One region of the Nocardioides thalensis genome, then DNA from elsewhere that is predicted to be linked to it. Evidence: predicted binding sites of a transcription regulator. Region 1 holds the regulator's gene; each other region holds the start of a gene.
The links. Region 1 encodes LexA, which represses DNA repair genes until DNA is damaged. Its sites were predicted from a motif close to TCGAACANNTGTTCGA; they were not measured.
Positions count from the first base shown of each region.

Region 2: HNR19_RS05600 (HNH endonuclease signature motif containing protein) is a predicted target of LexA. The motif match lies at 1,773-1,788, and genes of this name have one in related genera.
Region 3: HNR19_RS09290 (HNH endonuclease signature motif containing protein) is a predicted target of LexA. The motif match lies at 2,240-2,255, and genes of this name have one in related genera.

Region 1 covers NZ_JACCFP010000001.1:652,122-656,434, reverse strand. Annotated here, with positions in the region: gene HNR19_RS03210 (DUF6318 family protein) at 1-28, shown strand, start outside; gene HNR19_RS03205 (PKD domain-containing protein) at 13-789, shown strand; gene HNR19_RS03200 (LysM peptidoglycan-binding domain-containing protein) at 957-1,319, opposite strand; gene lexA (transcriptional repressor LexA) at 1,631-2,341, shown strand; gene HNR19_RS03190 (MXAN_6640 family putative metalloprotease) at 2,397-3,986, shown strand; gene HNR19_RS03185 (ATP-dependent DNA helicase) at 4,019-4,313, opposite strand, start outside.
Region 2 covers NZ_JACCFP010000001.1:1,128,753-1,133,065, forward strand. Annotated here, with positions in the region: gene HNR19_RS05595 (hypothetical protein) at 1-295, opposite strand, end outside; gene HNR19_RS05600 (HNH endonuclease signature motif containing protein) at 417-1,742, opposite strand; gene HNR19_RS05605 (CPBP family intramembrane glutamic endopeptidase) at 1,885-2,658, opposite strand; gene HNR19_RS22585 (DNA alkylation repair protein) at 2,825-3,439, shown strand; partial or broken gene HNR19_RS22590 (DMT family transporter) at 3,575-4,313, opposite strand, start outside.
Region 3 covers NZ_JACCFP010000001.1:1,891,848-1,896,160, forward strand. Annotated here, with positions in the region: gene HNR19_RS09280 (hypothetical protein) at 1-212, opposite strand, end outside; gene HNR19_RS09285 (sigma-70 family RNA polymerase sigma factor) at 209-718, opposite strand; gene HNR19_RS09290 (HNH endonuclease signature motif containing protein) at 818-2,227, opposite strand; gene HNR19_RS09295 (GFA family protein) at 2,623-3,024, shown strand; gene HNR19_RS09300 (SDR family NAD(P)-dependent oxidoreductase) at 3,066-3,785, opposite strand; gene HNR19_RS09305 (RNA polymerase subunit sigma-70) at 3,937-4,313, shown strand, end outside.

The DNA.
Region 1 (4,313 bases):
GCAGGTGGCGACGTGGACGCACGATTGATCGTGGCGAGCGCGGCGCTGACGATCCTGTTCTCATCGGCGCCAGCCGCAGCGGATGTCGACGTCGATCCAGGCGACGGCTTTTTCGGACTCGAGGGCGAATCGGAAATGCCGGGCGACCCCGGCGACGCCGACAACGCAGGTGACGATGGCGGCGCGCTACCTGAGGGCGAGTACCACCACGGCCCAATGTGCAACGGCGGGGCCTGCGCACCAGAGTTTGTTTGCCCGGACGGGTCCTACGCCTACCGCGAGTGGATCGAAGCGCCCGACGGCGAAACCCTCTGGGACTACCTCTATTGCCCCGGCGACGTTGTCTTCCAGGGCCCAACGCCGGGCATGATCGCCCAAGCGTTCCGGCGCATCCCGCTGCCGGCCTCCCCCCTGATCATCGAGCCACCCGACGGCCGCACGCTGGTCAACTTCGAGACGAACTTCTACACGGAGAAGGAGCGGCTGTTCCGCAGCGTCACGCTCCTCGGCCAGCGCGTCGACCTGCGGATCGACGTGCACTCCTACACCTGGCACTTCGATGACGGCGAGAAGCTCCGCACCAGCGACCCGGGCGCGCCGTACCCGAAGCTCCAGATCACCCACAACTACCTGCAGGCCGGCGCCTACCGGCCGCGGCTCGACACCACCTACGTCGCCGACTATCGGGTCAACGGAGGCGCCTGGCAGACCGTGCCGGGCTCGGTGACGATCGAGGGCTCGCCCGAGTCGCTCCGGGCCGTCGAGGCGCGGCCGATCCTCACCGGCTGACGGGCTACTCGACCACCCTGGGAAAGTTGCGAGGGGCGGGACCGTGCGCGGTCCCGCCCCTCGTCTTCCCCTGGGCCCCGGGCGAGGGCCCGTCGTCCGCCGGGGTCGAGGTGGCAGACGAAGCAAGTGCCTTGGTTTCGAGGCTCGGCGCTGGGGCGCCTCGCACCTCAACCAGCGGCAGGCAGCGGGACGCGCAGCTCCTGGCCGGCGTAGACCATGCTCGAGTCGAGCGAGTTGAGGTCGCGGATCTCGTCGACCATCGCGCCGACGTTGCCGTCGACGGCGGCGTCGGCCGCGATGTCCCAGAGGGTGTCACCCGGGTCGACCGTGACGACCTCGACCTCGGCGACGCCCTGCTCCTGGGTCGCGGTCGACCCGGCGGCCAGCCACAGGCCGGCGCCGAAGGCGAGCGCGAGCCCGAGCAGGAAGATCGTCAGCCGGCCGCGGCGGGTCAGTCGCACCTGCGAGGCGGGGCGGACCCGGCTGGCGGGGCGGAGCTGAAGCGTCGGGGCGATAGTCGTGGTGCTCATCGGGTGACCTCCGGGGGAAGCGGCCCTGACGGTCAGGACCTCGGATCTGTCGTGCGTTGGTCTGAGTCCACCGACCGGGTCCGACACAATCCGGAGAGCCTGTCGATCAGACGTTCGATCGAACGCATGTACGACGGTAGATCACGTGTTCGAACGAATCAAGGACCTGTTCGAAGATTTGTTCGACGGCGTGTCGGGGTCTCGACACGCCGGCTCGCCAGGGCGAGCCGGCTACTCGACCACCCTGGACCCGACACGCCCGGTTCGAACACGTGTTTGAAGTCGTGCGTGATCCGCGTTACCGTCAGGCCATGGCGAAGAAAGTCAGCGAGCTTCCCGACGGTCCCCCCGACGCGACCGGCCTGACCCCGCGCCAGCAGCGGGTTCTCGCCACGATCAAGGACAGCATCGAGGAGCGGGGATACCCGCCCAGCATGCGTGAGATCGGCTCCGCCGTCGGCCTCACCAGCACCTCGAGCGTCGCCCACCAGCTCCGCGTGCTCGAGGAGAAGGGCTACCTCAAGCGCGACCCCAACCGGCCCCGCGCCCTCGAGGTGTTCCTGCCCGAGATCATGGCCGCGCGCCGCTCGATCTCCGCCGGCGAGGAGTCGTCCGTCGACGAGACCGGCATCGGCGACGTGGCCCCCGCCGCCACCAACGTCCCAGTCGTCGGCCGGATCGCGGCCGGTGGCCCGATCCTCGCCGAGGAGCGCATCGAGGACGTCTTCCCCCTGCCCAAACAGCTCGTCGGCGACGGCCAGCTGTTCCTCCTCGAGGTCAGCGGCGAGTCGATGATCGACGCGGCCATCTGCCACGGCGACTACGTCGTGATCCGCCAGCAGAACACCGCCGAGAACGGCGAGATCGTCGCCGCGATGATCGACGGCGAGGCGACGGTCAAGACGTTCCAGCGCAAGGACGGCCAGGTCTGGCTGCTCCCCCACAACCCGGCGTTCGAGCCGATCGACGGCACCCACGCGACGATCCTCGGGAAGGTCACCGCCGTACTTCGGCGCGTGTGAGCAGCAGGGCGTAGGGTCGGCCGGGTCCTCGGTCCACGACCCGGAAGGCCGCCTGATGCCACGTCGCAGCCACCCGCTGCTCCGCGCTCTCCTGCTCCTGTGCACGCTGGGGCTGATCGTCCCCGCGCTCGCCAGCCCCGGAAGCGCGACGCCCACGCCTGCTGCGACCACCCTTGCGGCGGAGCCGGACCCCGACGCCAACCCCCACCGCGCGCAGCGCGCGATCGAGGCGCTCGAGCGGGTCCAGGACCTGCTCGCCGGGGAAGGCAAGAACGGCGCTCGCTCACTCACCCTTGAGCTCCGCGACCTCGCGCTCCTCCGAGGTCAATTGACAGGCGTGCAGCGGGCGCAGGCGAATCAGCTACTCGCGCGGCCGCTGCGGCCGAGCAAGTCGCAACGCAAGTGCTCGTCCGTCATCTGCGTGCACTGGCAGACGAAGCGGCAGAGCGAGCGGCACGGAGTCAGGAGTCTCAAGTACGTCCGCAACGTTCTACGGACCATGACGGCGGTCCACAAGAAGTACATCGCCGCCGGTTATCGCAGGCCGTTCCGCGATGGACGACGCGGCGGCAATTCAAAGCCCGACGTGTACCTGGGCGACATCGGCGCGAACAACCTGTATGGGTACTGCACGACCGACGATCCTCGTCCGCCGAAGCACGGCGGTACGTGGGGCTTCTGCGTTCTCGACAACGACTACAGCAGTGAGCAGTTTCCGGCCCATACGCCGCTCGAAAATATGAAGGTGACCGCGGCGCACGAGTACTTCCACAACGTCCAGTTCGCTCACGATTACGGCGAGGACGCCTGGTTCATGGAGGCCACCGCGACCTGGGCGGAGGACGAGGTCTACGACCACATCAACGACAACGCCTTCTATCTGCCACACGGCCCGATCTCCAACCCGCTCACGTCGCTCGACACGTTCGCATACGACGGGCTGTTCCATTACGGCACCTGGATCTTCATCCGCTACCTCACCGACCGCTACGGCACCAAGGTCGCGGGCATGGACGACCTGGTGCTGGACATGTGGAACGGCGCGACCGGCAAGGACCGGGCGAAGTACTCCCTCGCCTCCGTCGTGCAGACGCTCCAGGCCAACGGCACCACCCTGGAGGCCGAGTACGCGAAGTTCGCCGCGGGCAACCGCCAGCCGTCGCGGACCTACCCGCAGGAGTACCAAGAGGTCGCGGCCGACCCGGAGAACAAGGACGGCTACCCGCGGACGCCGCTGGTCGACCAGTTCTCGCTCGCGCCGGACGCGACGCAGGGCTTCGGGCGCTCCTACGACCACCTCACCGCGCGCACCGTCCGCTACGTGCCGACAGACGAGACTGGCCCTCTGTCGATGCTCAACCTGACGTTCGACCTCGCCGATACCCCGTCCGGTGGCCACGCGGTCATCGTCACCAAGCCGGTGAGTGGTGCGCAGACGCAGACCCTCGTCACCGCAGACGGAGCGGCCGCGCCGATCCCGTTCGACGTCGCGGCGACCAAATGGGTCGAGGTCACGATCGTCAACGGAAGCAGTCGGTTCGACTGTTGGAACGGTTCGAACTACCCCATGCCGGACTACAGCTGCATGGGCGATTCGCGCGACGACGGCGTTATGCAGAAGGTGAGCGCGGCGGTCACGCCGTAGGTCTCGGCACGCCCGGGCCCGACCGGCCCGGGCTACCCGACCTTGCCCGCTAGCCGCTTGAGCGCCTGGCGGACCACCTGCGGGTCGGTGGTGGACCACATCGGCGGCAGGCTCGCCTTGAGGAACGATCCGTAGCGCGCGGTGACCAGCCGCGGATCGAGTACGGCGACCACGCCGCGGTCGGTGTGCGTACGGATCAGGCGGCCGGCCCCCTGCGCCAGGAGCAGCGCGGCATGGGTGGCGGCGACCTGCATGAAGCCGTTGCCGCCCGCCTGGTCGGCCGCGCGCTGCCGGGCGCTCATCAGCGGGTCGTCGGGACGCGGGAAC
Region 2 (4,313 bases), 480 kb from region 1:
CCGACGCCCGCGCCTCCTCCTCGATCCGCTGGTCCCAGATGGCCACACCGTCGCCGTCACGGTCGACCGCGACCTCGAAGGAGGACCACGGCTGCTCGACCGGTGCGAGCGGAAGGACCGGCGACAGCGCCCCTCCGCTCCGCCGGATGCGGAGGTTGAACCACGCGTCCGCGACGTACGCGTAGGCGGTGTCGCCCTCGCCGTCCGTGGCCTGGTCAGCCGCGACGGCGTGGACACCCTCAGGCGTCACCGGTGCCGGGTCCGCGGCGTCGGCGGCTCTCGGTGCCAGCGGCACGATAGCGGTCGCTAGTGCGACCAGGGCTGTTGCGGGCCGCGGCCCCGAGAACGACATGCGCATGGCGACATAGTCGCAGCGTCGCGGTCTCGGCGGGAGGGTGTCTTCGGGTCGAGTGCTTCTAGCGCAGGCGCCGCGCCCGGAGTCGCTTGAACATCCACTCGGTCGCCGAGTGCCTGACCAGCTCGTAGTCGGGGTCTTCGGCCGCGCGGTGGTGGTGCCAGCAGACGGGGATGGCGTTGTCGAGGTCGGTGCCGCCGCCGCGGGCCCAGGGTCTGAGGTGGTGGATCTCGCACCAGGCGAAGGGCCGCTCGCAGCCCGCGATGGCGCAGGAGTCGTAGACGACCGACAGGGCCTGGCGTTGCTTGTCGGTGTGGAGTCGGGTCGTGCGACCGAGGTCGAGCGGCGCGGAACCGGAGCCGAGGACGACCGGCACGATGCCGGCCTCGCACGCCATCCGGCGGGCCTCGGCAGCGGAGATGTCGACCAGTCCGTCGGTGGTGGCGCACCCGGCGTCGGCAAGCGCGGCGGTGAGGTCGGCGAGCTGGAGGTGGACCAGCATCGTGGTGCCGCCGCGGGGCAGGTGGTCCTTCGGCAGGTGCTCGATCAGCTCGCACAGCGCGAGGCCGAGGATGTCGTAGTAGCCGAGGTTCTCGGCGCTGTCGTCGGTGACCTCGTTGCCGGCCTTGTCGCGTCCGTAACGCCGCGGGGCCGAGAGGGCCTCCAGGACGCTGCGCAGCCAGGCGCCGTGGCGCTTGGGGATCTGGAACCTGCCGGCGGTGGTGTCGGCGTCGATGTCGGTCATGGTGAGCCACGTGTTGGTCCTGGCCCGCGACTCCGCGCGACGTACCGAGGCCTTGAGGTGGGCCAGGTGGGTCTCGGTGTCCAAGGTGGCGTAGATGCGCCGTGCTTCTCGGCGCAACCGGACCGGGGGCATCGGGATGCCGGACTTGTTGCCGATGCCGTTGGCCTTGCCGATCAGCAGCTCCTCGGCCTGGGTGAGCAACGTCGGGTTGGCCTCGAGGACCTGGTCGGCGGTGACCTCCAGGCAGGCGACGATGATCCTGGCCTGCTCGAGGCGGATGCGACCCTCGTTGAGCGCAGTCAGGGTCTGGCCGTAGCGCTCCTGCAGCAGCCGCGCGAGCAGCAGTCCGCCCTTGAGCTGCTCGCGACGGTCGCCGGTCAGCTTGGAGAGCCAGGCATCGGTGCCGGTCGAGGCATCGGTGGCCTCGACGGTGCGGCGCTCGGCCTCCGCAGCGAGCCGCAGCCGGACCGCCTGGGCCTGGGACTCCAACGCCGCGGCCTCGGTGACCGCCTCTTCCACCTGCCGATCGGTCAGCGACTCCAACGGCACGTCCAACGCCTCGGTCACCGCAGACCGCGCACCACCCAGCGCCCCGAGGAGCTCCTTGCCCCGGTCGGCTTGGGGGAGTGCGGTCACCGTCATGACACCCATTCCATCACCAAGAGCCGACAACCGAACTGGTGAGCGAACCGGTCTGTGGATGAGTTTCGTCGTCCACCGCGGCGCCGGTGCTTCGTGGCCCAGCCCGCCCGATCATGCCGAGCAGCGAACGCTCCGGGTTTCTCTAGCGGGTCGCTGCGATCAGAGCGAGAGTGAAGGTCGTCCAGTCGTTGAGGACGTGCGCGCCGAAGCTGACCCAAAGATTCTTCGTTCGGATGAAGGCGAGCGTGAGAACGAGTCGAGCGGCGCCGATGACCAGAATGGCTTGCGCGAAGTTCCAGTCGTAGGTGGGTAGATGGGCGGCACCAAACCAGATGGCGGTGGCGAGCCAGGCGATGAGGATGCTCTTCTTGCGGGACGCGCCGCGCTGGGTGAGGAACCACAGGAGCCCGAGAAAGGGAAGGATCGTGAAGACCTCTTCGCCAAGGAGCTGAAGGCCGGTGCCGACGTAGAAGGCGATGATCTGCGCTGCACCAGCGTCCGCGAGGTCGTCGGTGGCGGTGTTGGCGCTGAGGTGATTGAAGTCGCCGCCGGAGACGAGCAAGGCGGCGAGGGCGCTCACAGCCAGGTTGATGATCCAGAACGCGACCATGGCTCCGAGGTCGGAGGCTCGCACGGACTTGAAGAGGACGCGCCAGTGCCCGCGCGCGACCCAGACGAAGACGGCCGCTGGCATGGCGAGGAACAGGACCCGAGGGATCAGTTCAGCGCGCTCGTCAGTGAACCCCACCGAGGCGAGGACGGCGAAACCCGCGGCACAAGCGACCACAACCGCTACCCAGCTCGACCCCGAGATCGCTACCGGCTGGTCGTTGTAGAAGGGGAAGTCCTGCTTGTCGTCGCGCTCGACCAAGCGCCCAAAGCGGTTCAGGCCGGGGTCCGCGGTTGCCTCGGTCATGCTTCGCCCCTCCGGTCGTCGGCGTCCCGAGTGTGGCAGACCAGTCTGCCCATGACGCGACGACCGTCGTCCGACTGTGAGGGCCCATGCCGCCGCCGGGGCGAAGCGCTCCACCGCGCCGCGGAAAGTGCGATGAGGAAACGCCCCAACCCGAGTCTGTCCGGGCATGGGTGACTGGACCGCCGCCGAGGTCATGACGGCGTTGGAGGACCTCGGGCTGCTCGGCGAGGGTCCTCGTCGGATGCGCGACCTCTTCGACACCGCGAAGACGGCCCGTGACCTCCCGCTCGACGAGGTCGACAAGCTCATGGCCGAGCCGCCGTACGCCGCCCGGATGGCAGCGTTCTGCATCCTCGACTTCCAGGCCCGCGCTCGTCCGGGCGATGTCGCGCTCCGTGACGCCTACCTGCGCCATCACGACTCGATCGACGCGTGGGACATGGTCGACCGTGCAGCGCCGTGGGTGGTCGGATCCTGCGTGGCAGGAGGTCCCTACGACCTGCTGCACGATCTCGCGGCCTCGCCCGACCCACTACGCCGGCGTACGGCGATGACGGCGCCGCTGTGGTTCGTGAGGCATGGCACCGATGCCGACGTCCTCGCCGGTTTCGAGCTCGCGGCCACGCTGCATGCCGACGCCGACCCGCTCGTGCACAAGCCCGTCGGGATCTTCCTGGCCCACGCCGGGGAGCGGATGCGCCCCCAGCTGCTCACGTTCCTGGCGGAGCACGAGAGCCACATGCCACGACCAGCCGCGCGGCTGGCGCGACGCAGGCTGTGACGACTGCGTCCTTTCGTCGCCACGGGGTACCTCCCTGTTGCGTGCTCGTCGAGTCTCGCTTTCGGGTGAGACACGCTCACGCCCGTGGGTGCGAGCGCGGCGAGCACGCCTCCACCGCACCTGCACCAGCACTGCCGACGCGAGCACGAACGAGCCGCCGCACACCTGCAGCGGAGTCAGGTGCTCGCCCAGCACCATGCTCGCGAGGACGGCGGTAGCCACCGGCTCGAAGGTCGAGAGGATCGAGGCGCTCGTCGGCCCGGTCAGGTGGAGCCCGGCGAAGAACGCCGTCGAGGCGACCACCGTCGAGACCATCGCGATGCAGGCGATCCAGAACCAACCGGCCAGGGAGGTCTCGAGCTCGACGCCACCCGTCACCCCAGCGCGTACGGCGAGAGCGCAAGCCGCGCCGATCATCACCAGCGTCGTGAGCGTCAGTGGCGGCACGTGCCGGACCGTGTCGTCGGCGACCAGGATGTAGACGGTGTAGGTGAGCGCCGCCCCGAACGCCAGGGCGACCCCGACCGTGTCGAAGCCGAGCGGGCCGCTGCCGACCAGGACCAGCAGCGTGCCGCCGGTCGCGAGGCCCAGGGCGCCGATCCGGGCCGGCGTCAGCCGGTCGCGGCCGAGCGCGGCCGCGGCCAGCGTCACCAGCACCGGGTAGGTGTAGAGCACCAGGGCGACCAGGGCGGCGTCGACCCGCTCCAGGGCTGAGAAGTACAGCGACGCCTGGGTTGCATAACCCAGCGCGCCCAGCGCGAGCGCCGTCACGACGAGCCGCACGCGGTTGCCGGGTGCCACCCCGGCCATCACCGGCCGGCTGCGGCGACCCGCCAGGACCCCCGACAGCGCCGCGAGCAGCATCGCGGCCGCG
Region 3 (4,313 bases), 1.2 Mb from region 1:
TGGAAGCGCTCCGCGACGATCTCCGGGACCAGGCCGGTGCCGTAGGCCGCGCCGCCGGCGACGACCACGCCGGAGAGCACGAAGGCGGCCGCACGGCGTCCGCGCCGCTTGCGCCGCGGGGCGGGCGAGCTCAGCACCGACGCGAGCATGGCGTGCGAGTGCTCGTCGGACAGGTGGTCGGCCCGGGGTCGGATCTGGTCGAGGACGTTCACTGCACGCTCCTGCTCAGGGGGAGGGGATTCGACGACGTGCTCTCGATGCGGGCTCGGGCGCGGTGCAGCCGCATCCGGAGGGTGCCGGGCCGGCAGCCGAGCACCTCGGCCGCCTGCTCCGTGGTGAGGCCCTCCCACGCCACGAGCAGCAGCGCCTCGCGGTCCTGCTCGGGCATGGCGGCCAGCACCCGCAGTGCTTCCGCGCGCTCGGTCGCGGTCACGCCGGTGTCGGCGCCCGTGGCCGCCGAGGTGTCGAGCAGCTCGAGGCGCTGCTCGAGGCCGGCGCGGCGGCGCAAGGAGCGATGGTGGTTGCGGACGTGCCCGCGTGCGACGGAAATCAGCCAGGGGAGCGGCTCGGAGGGGATCGTCTCCCAGGTCCGCCAGGCGGTCAGGAAGGTGGACGCCGCGACGTCGTACGACGCGTCGCGGCCGACGTGTCGCTCGGCGTACGCGACGACACGCCTGATGTGTGCGTGCCAGCACGCCTCGAACTGGTCCGCGTCCACCTGGGCTCCGTTCCTCGGGCTCACACTAGGGAACGTCCGGCACGGCGGTGGGTGTCACCGCGGAATCGCCTGCGATGTCGATCGCCGGGCAGCCGCCCGTCAGGCGGCTCTCGTGGGTGGTCTGGCTCGGGCGGGGGTGAAGGACCATCGGTTGCTGGTGTCGATGGGTGGTGGGGGTGTCCACGCGGGTCTGCCGGTGTCGTCGTCGATGGCGACGGTCCAGGGGGTGCGGTGGATGGCGGTGTGGTGTTTGCGGCAGAGCAGGATGAGGTTGTGCAGGGCGGTGGTGCCGCCGTCGGCCCAGTGGTGGATGTGGTGGGCGTCGCAGGCGATGGGGAGGCGGTTGCAGCCGGGGAAGGCGCAGTGTCGGTCGCGGAGGACGAGGGCGTTCCAGATGGCGGTGGGGACGGTGCGGGTGGTGCGGCCGATGTCGAGGATCTGCCCGGGGGTGCCGAGGACGGTGGGGATGATCTCGGCGTCGCAGGCCAGGCGTCGTACCGCAGTGGCGGAGAGCCGGTCGCCGGAGGGGAGGTGCCCGTCGGTGTCGAGGTGCCCGGTCTCGGTGAGGCGGGTGGTCAACGCGTCGAGCGATGTGGTGATGGTGATCCGGGCGGTGGTGCCGTGGGCGTGGGGTAGTGAGTCGGTGGCTTGGAGGCGGCGGGCTGCTTCGACGAGGGCGTCGAAGAGGCGGGCGCCGGACTCGCGGGGGTCGCGGCCGTCGTGGCGGCAGTCGGGGTCGGGACACCCGTGGGTGATGGCCTGCCCGGTCTCGGGGTCGCGCCACTTGGTGTGGTCGGGTTCGCCGCCGCAGGCGCCGGGCTCGGTGACCACGGGCGCGGCCAGCGGCATCAGGGCGGTTTTGACGAGCTCGGTGTCCTCGGCGGTGCCGTAGCCCTTGATCTTGTAGCCGCCGAGCTTGTCCTTGGTGAAGGACAAGTAGCGGGCGCGGTGGGCGGAGCGTTCGGCCTTGTCCTTCTCGGTGTCCCACGCCAGCAGGGTGCCGTCGGGGTCGAGGTCGTGGATCACGTCACCGATGGCGTGGTCGAGGTCGGTGGCATCACGCTGCTCGCCGACCGCCAGGTCCAGCAGCTTGCCGGCGGCTTGTTCGCGGAGGTCGTCGACGTGGGGGAGCTTCGCCACGTTGGACCCGATCACGCTGGCCTGGGCCAGGGACACCTCCCCGGCGGTCATCGCCTCCCGCACGTGGGGGAGGTCGGCGGTCTGCTTCGCCACGCGCAGGTAGGTCGCGCCGGTGCCTTTGTGGCCGCCCAGGAGATGGGTGAGGAAGTCCTTGGTCGTGGCCCAGCCCAGCTTGTCGGCGGCGCCGGTGGCCTCCAGCTGCTCGGCGACCTCGACCAGGGCCGCGTCGGCGTACGCGCGGATCCTCGCGATCGCCACCGCGGCCTCAGGAAGCAGGGAGTCCTCGACCTGGTCCCACTGCCCGCCGGCGAGGTCCGCGCACGCCTGTACCGCGGCTGCGGCCGTGTCGAGCGCGGTGGTGGAGGTCATGCGCTCATCCTATCGAACAACTGTTCGAACAGCAAGGGTTGTGGGGGTCTGCTTTCGAGGAGTTTCTCCGCCTGCCTGGCGCCCGAAAGGCAAGGGCGACCGACCGGCGGCCTTGTTCGTGCCCAGCCGTCTGAACCTCGACCACAGCAGACCGGGCGGCCGCCGGAGGTTTCGAGGCTTTTCGCTGCGCTCGTCGCACCTCAACCACCGGCGGGTTCCCGCGGCGCTCGTCGCACCTCAACCACCGGCGGGTTCCCGCGGCGTTCGTCGCACCTCAACCACCGGCGGGCTCCTCGCTGCGCTCATCGCACTCGACGCGACGCCCTAGTGTTCTCGATCGTCGAGACGATCGACTGACGGAAGCCCGCGTCCACCTGCGGGGGAAGGGTGAGCTTATGTCCGACGTGTCCGAGGCCCGCGGGCGCTGCCTGTGTGGCGGCATCCGGTACGACGTCCGCGGCGAGCTGCGTGCGGTGATCGATTGCCACTGTGAGCGGTGCCGGCGGTTCACCGGTCACCACATGGCCACGACATCGGCGATGGTGGACGCCATCCACGTGGAGGACGAGGACGCCCTTCTCACCTGGTACTTCCCGGTCCCGGACGCAGGCTACGGATTCTGCTCCCGGTGCGGCTCGTCGCTGTTCTGGCAGTCGTCGGAAGACCCGGCGAGGCGGGCGATCTGCGCAGGCACACTGGATCCGCCCACCGGGCTGCGGACCGTCCAGGCGTGGTGGACCAGCCAAGCGAGCGACTACTACTCGCGGCCCGACCTCCCGGAGCTCGAGACGGAGTGACGCCGGCACCTCGCGCTGTTCGACGGACCACGAGGTGTCCGCTACTGGTTCGCAGCGGCGACGAGACCCGCGTTCTGCCGTTCGAGCGCCTTGGCCACACCCTTGTCCCAGCCCTCGGCGATCCCCTGCGAGTAGGGATCCGGGAAGATCTCCTCCTCGCCGCGGTCGAGCCCATCGAGGATCGCTCGGGCCACGGACTGCGGCTTCGACTTCGGGATGTCGAGGTCGCGCACCATGTCGGTGTCCACGGGCCCGGGCAGCACGGCGTGGACGTCCACGCCCTGACCGGCGAGGGTCGCGCGCAAGGTCTGCGTCAGCGAGAACGCCGCCGCCTTCGAGATCGAGTACGCCGGACTGATGGGCACGGCGGCCACCGCAGCCAGTGACAGCACGTTGACGATCGCTCCCCGTGACTCGACGAGCCGCGGGAGGAAGGCCTGTGTCACCGCAAGGGGACCGAAGAGGTTGACCGCGAGCTGCTGCTCGAGGGCAGCGCGGTCGGTCAGGTCGTCGTAGCCGTAGACGCCCGCGTTGTTGATGAGGACGTCGAGCGATCCGACGGCCTCGCCGGCGCGCCTGACCTGGGCGGCGTCCGTCAGGTCGAGGACCAGCGGCGTGACGCGCTCATCCTCATGAGCGAGGGCCTGCCGGGTGCCGGCGTACACCCGCTGCGCTCCCCGCAGCAGCGCCTCCTCCACCAAGGCCTTCCCGATGCCGCGGTTGGCTCCGGTGACCAGGACCGTCTTGTCGCTGAGCGTCATCTGTTCTCCTTCTGAGGGTGATCCGAGCTGTCAGAGGTGGAGACACCACGGCAGCCGAGAATTGGGCTGCGGAAGCGCGCCCAGTTCTCGGCCCGCCCGGTGTCAGTACGTAGGAGGACCGACAGATCCGGCGGAGCAGGGGGTGTGAGGCGTGACGGCGACCGAGCTGCTGGCGAGGGCACAGGCCGGTGACGGCGATGCGTTCCGGGAGCTGGCCGAGCCCTATCGCCGGGAGCTGCACCTCCATTGCTATCGGATGCTGGGCTCCTTCCAGGACGCCGAGGACGCCGTGCAGGACACGCTGGTCGCGGCGTGGCGGGGGCTCGACCGGTTCGAGGGGCGGTCCTCCGTCCGCACCTGGCTGTATCGCATCGCTACCAACCAGTGCCTCAACACGCTGCGCGCGGCCAGCCGTCGCCCGGCAAAGGAGTGGGACGTGCCCGGCATCGAACCGCCAGACCCGACCAGCCTGGGCGAGATCGCGTGGCTGGAGCCGTATCCGGACGCGCTCCTCGACGGGGTCCCCGC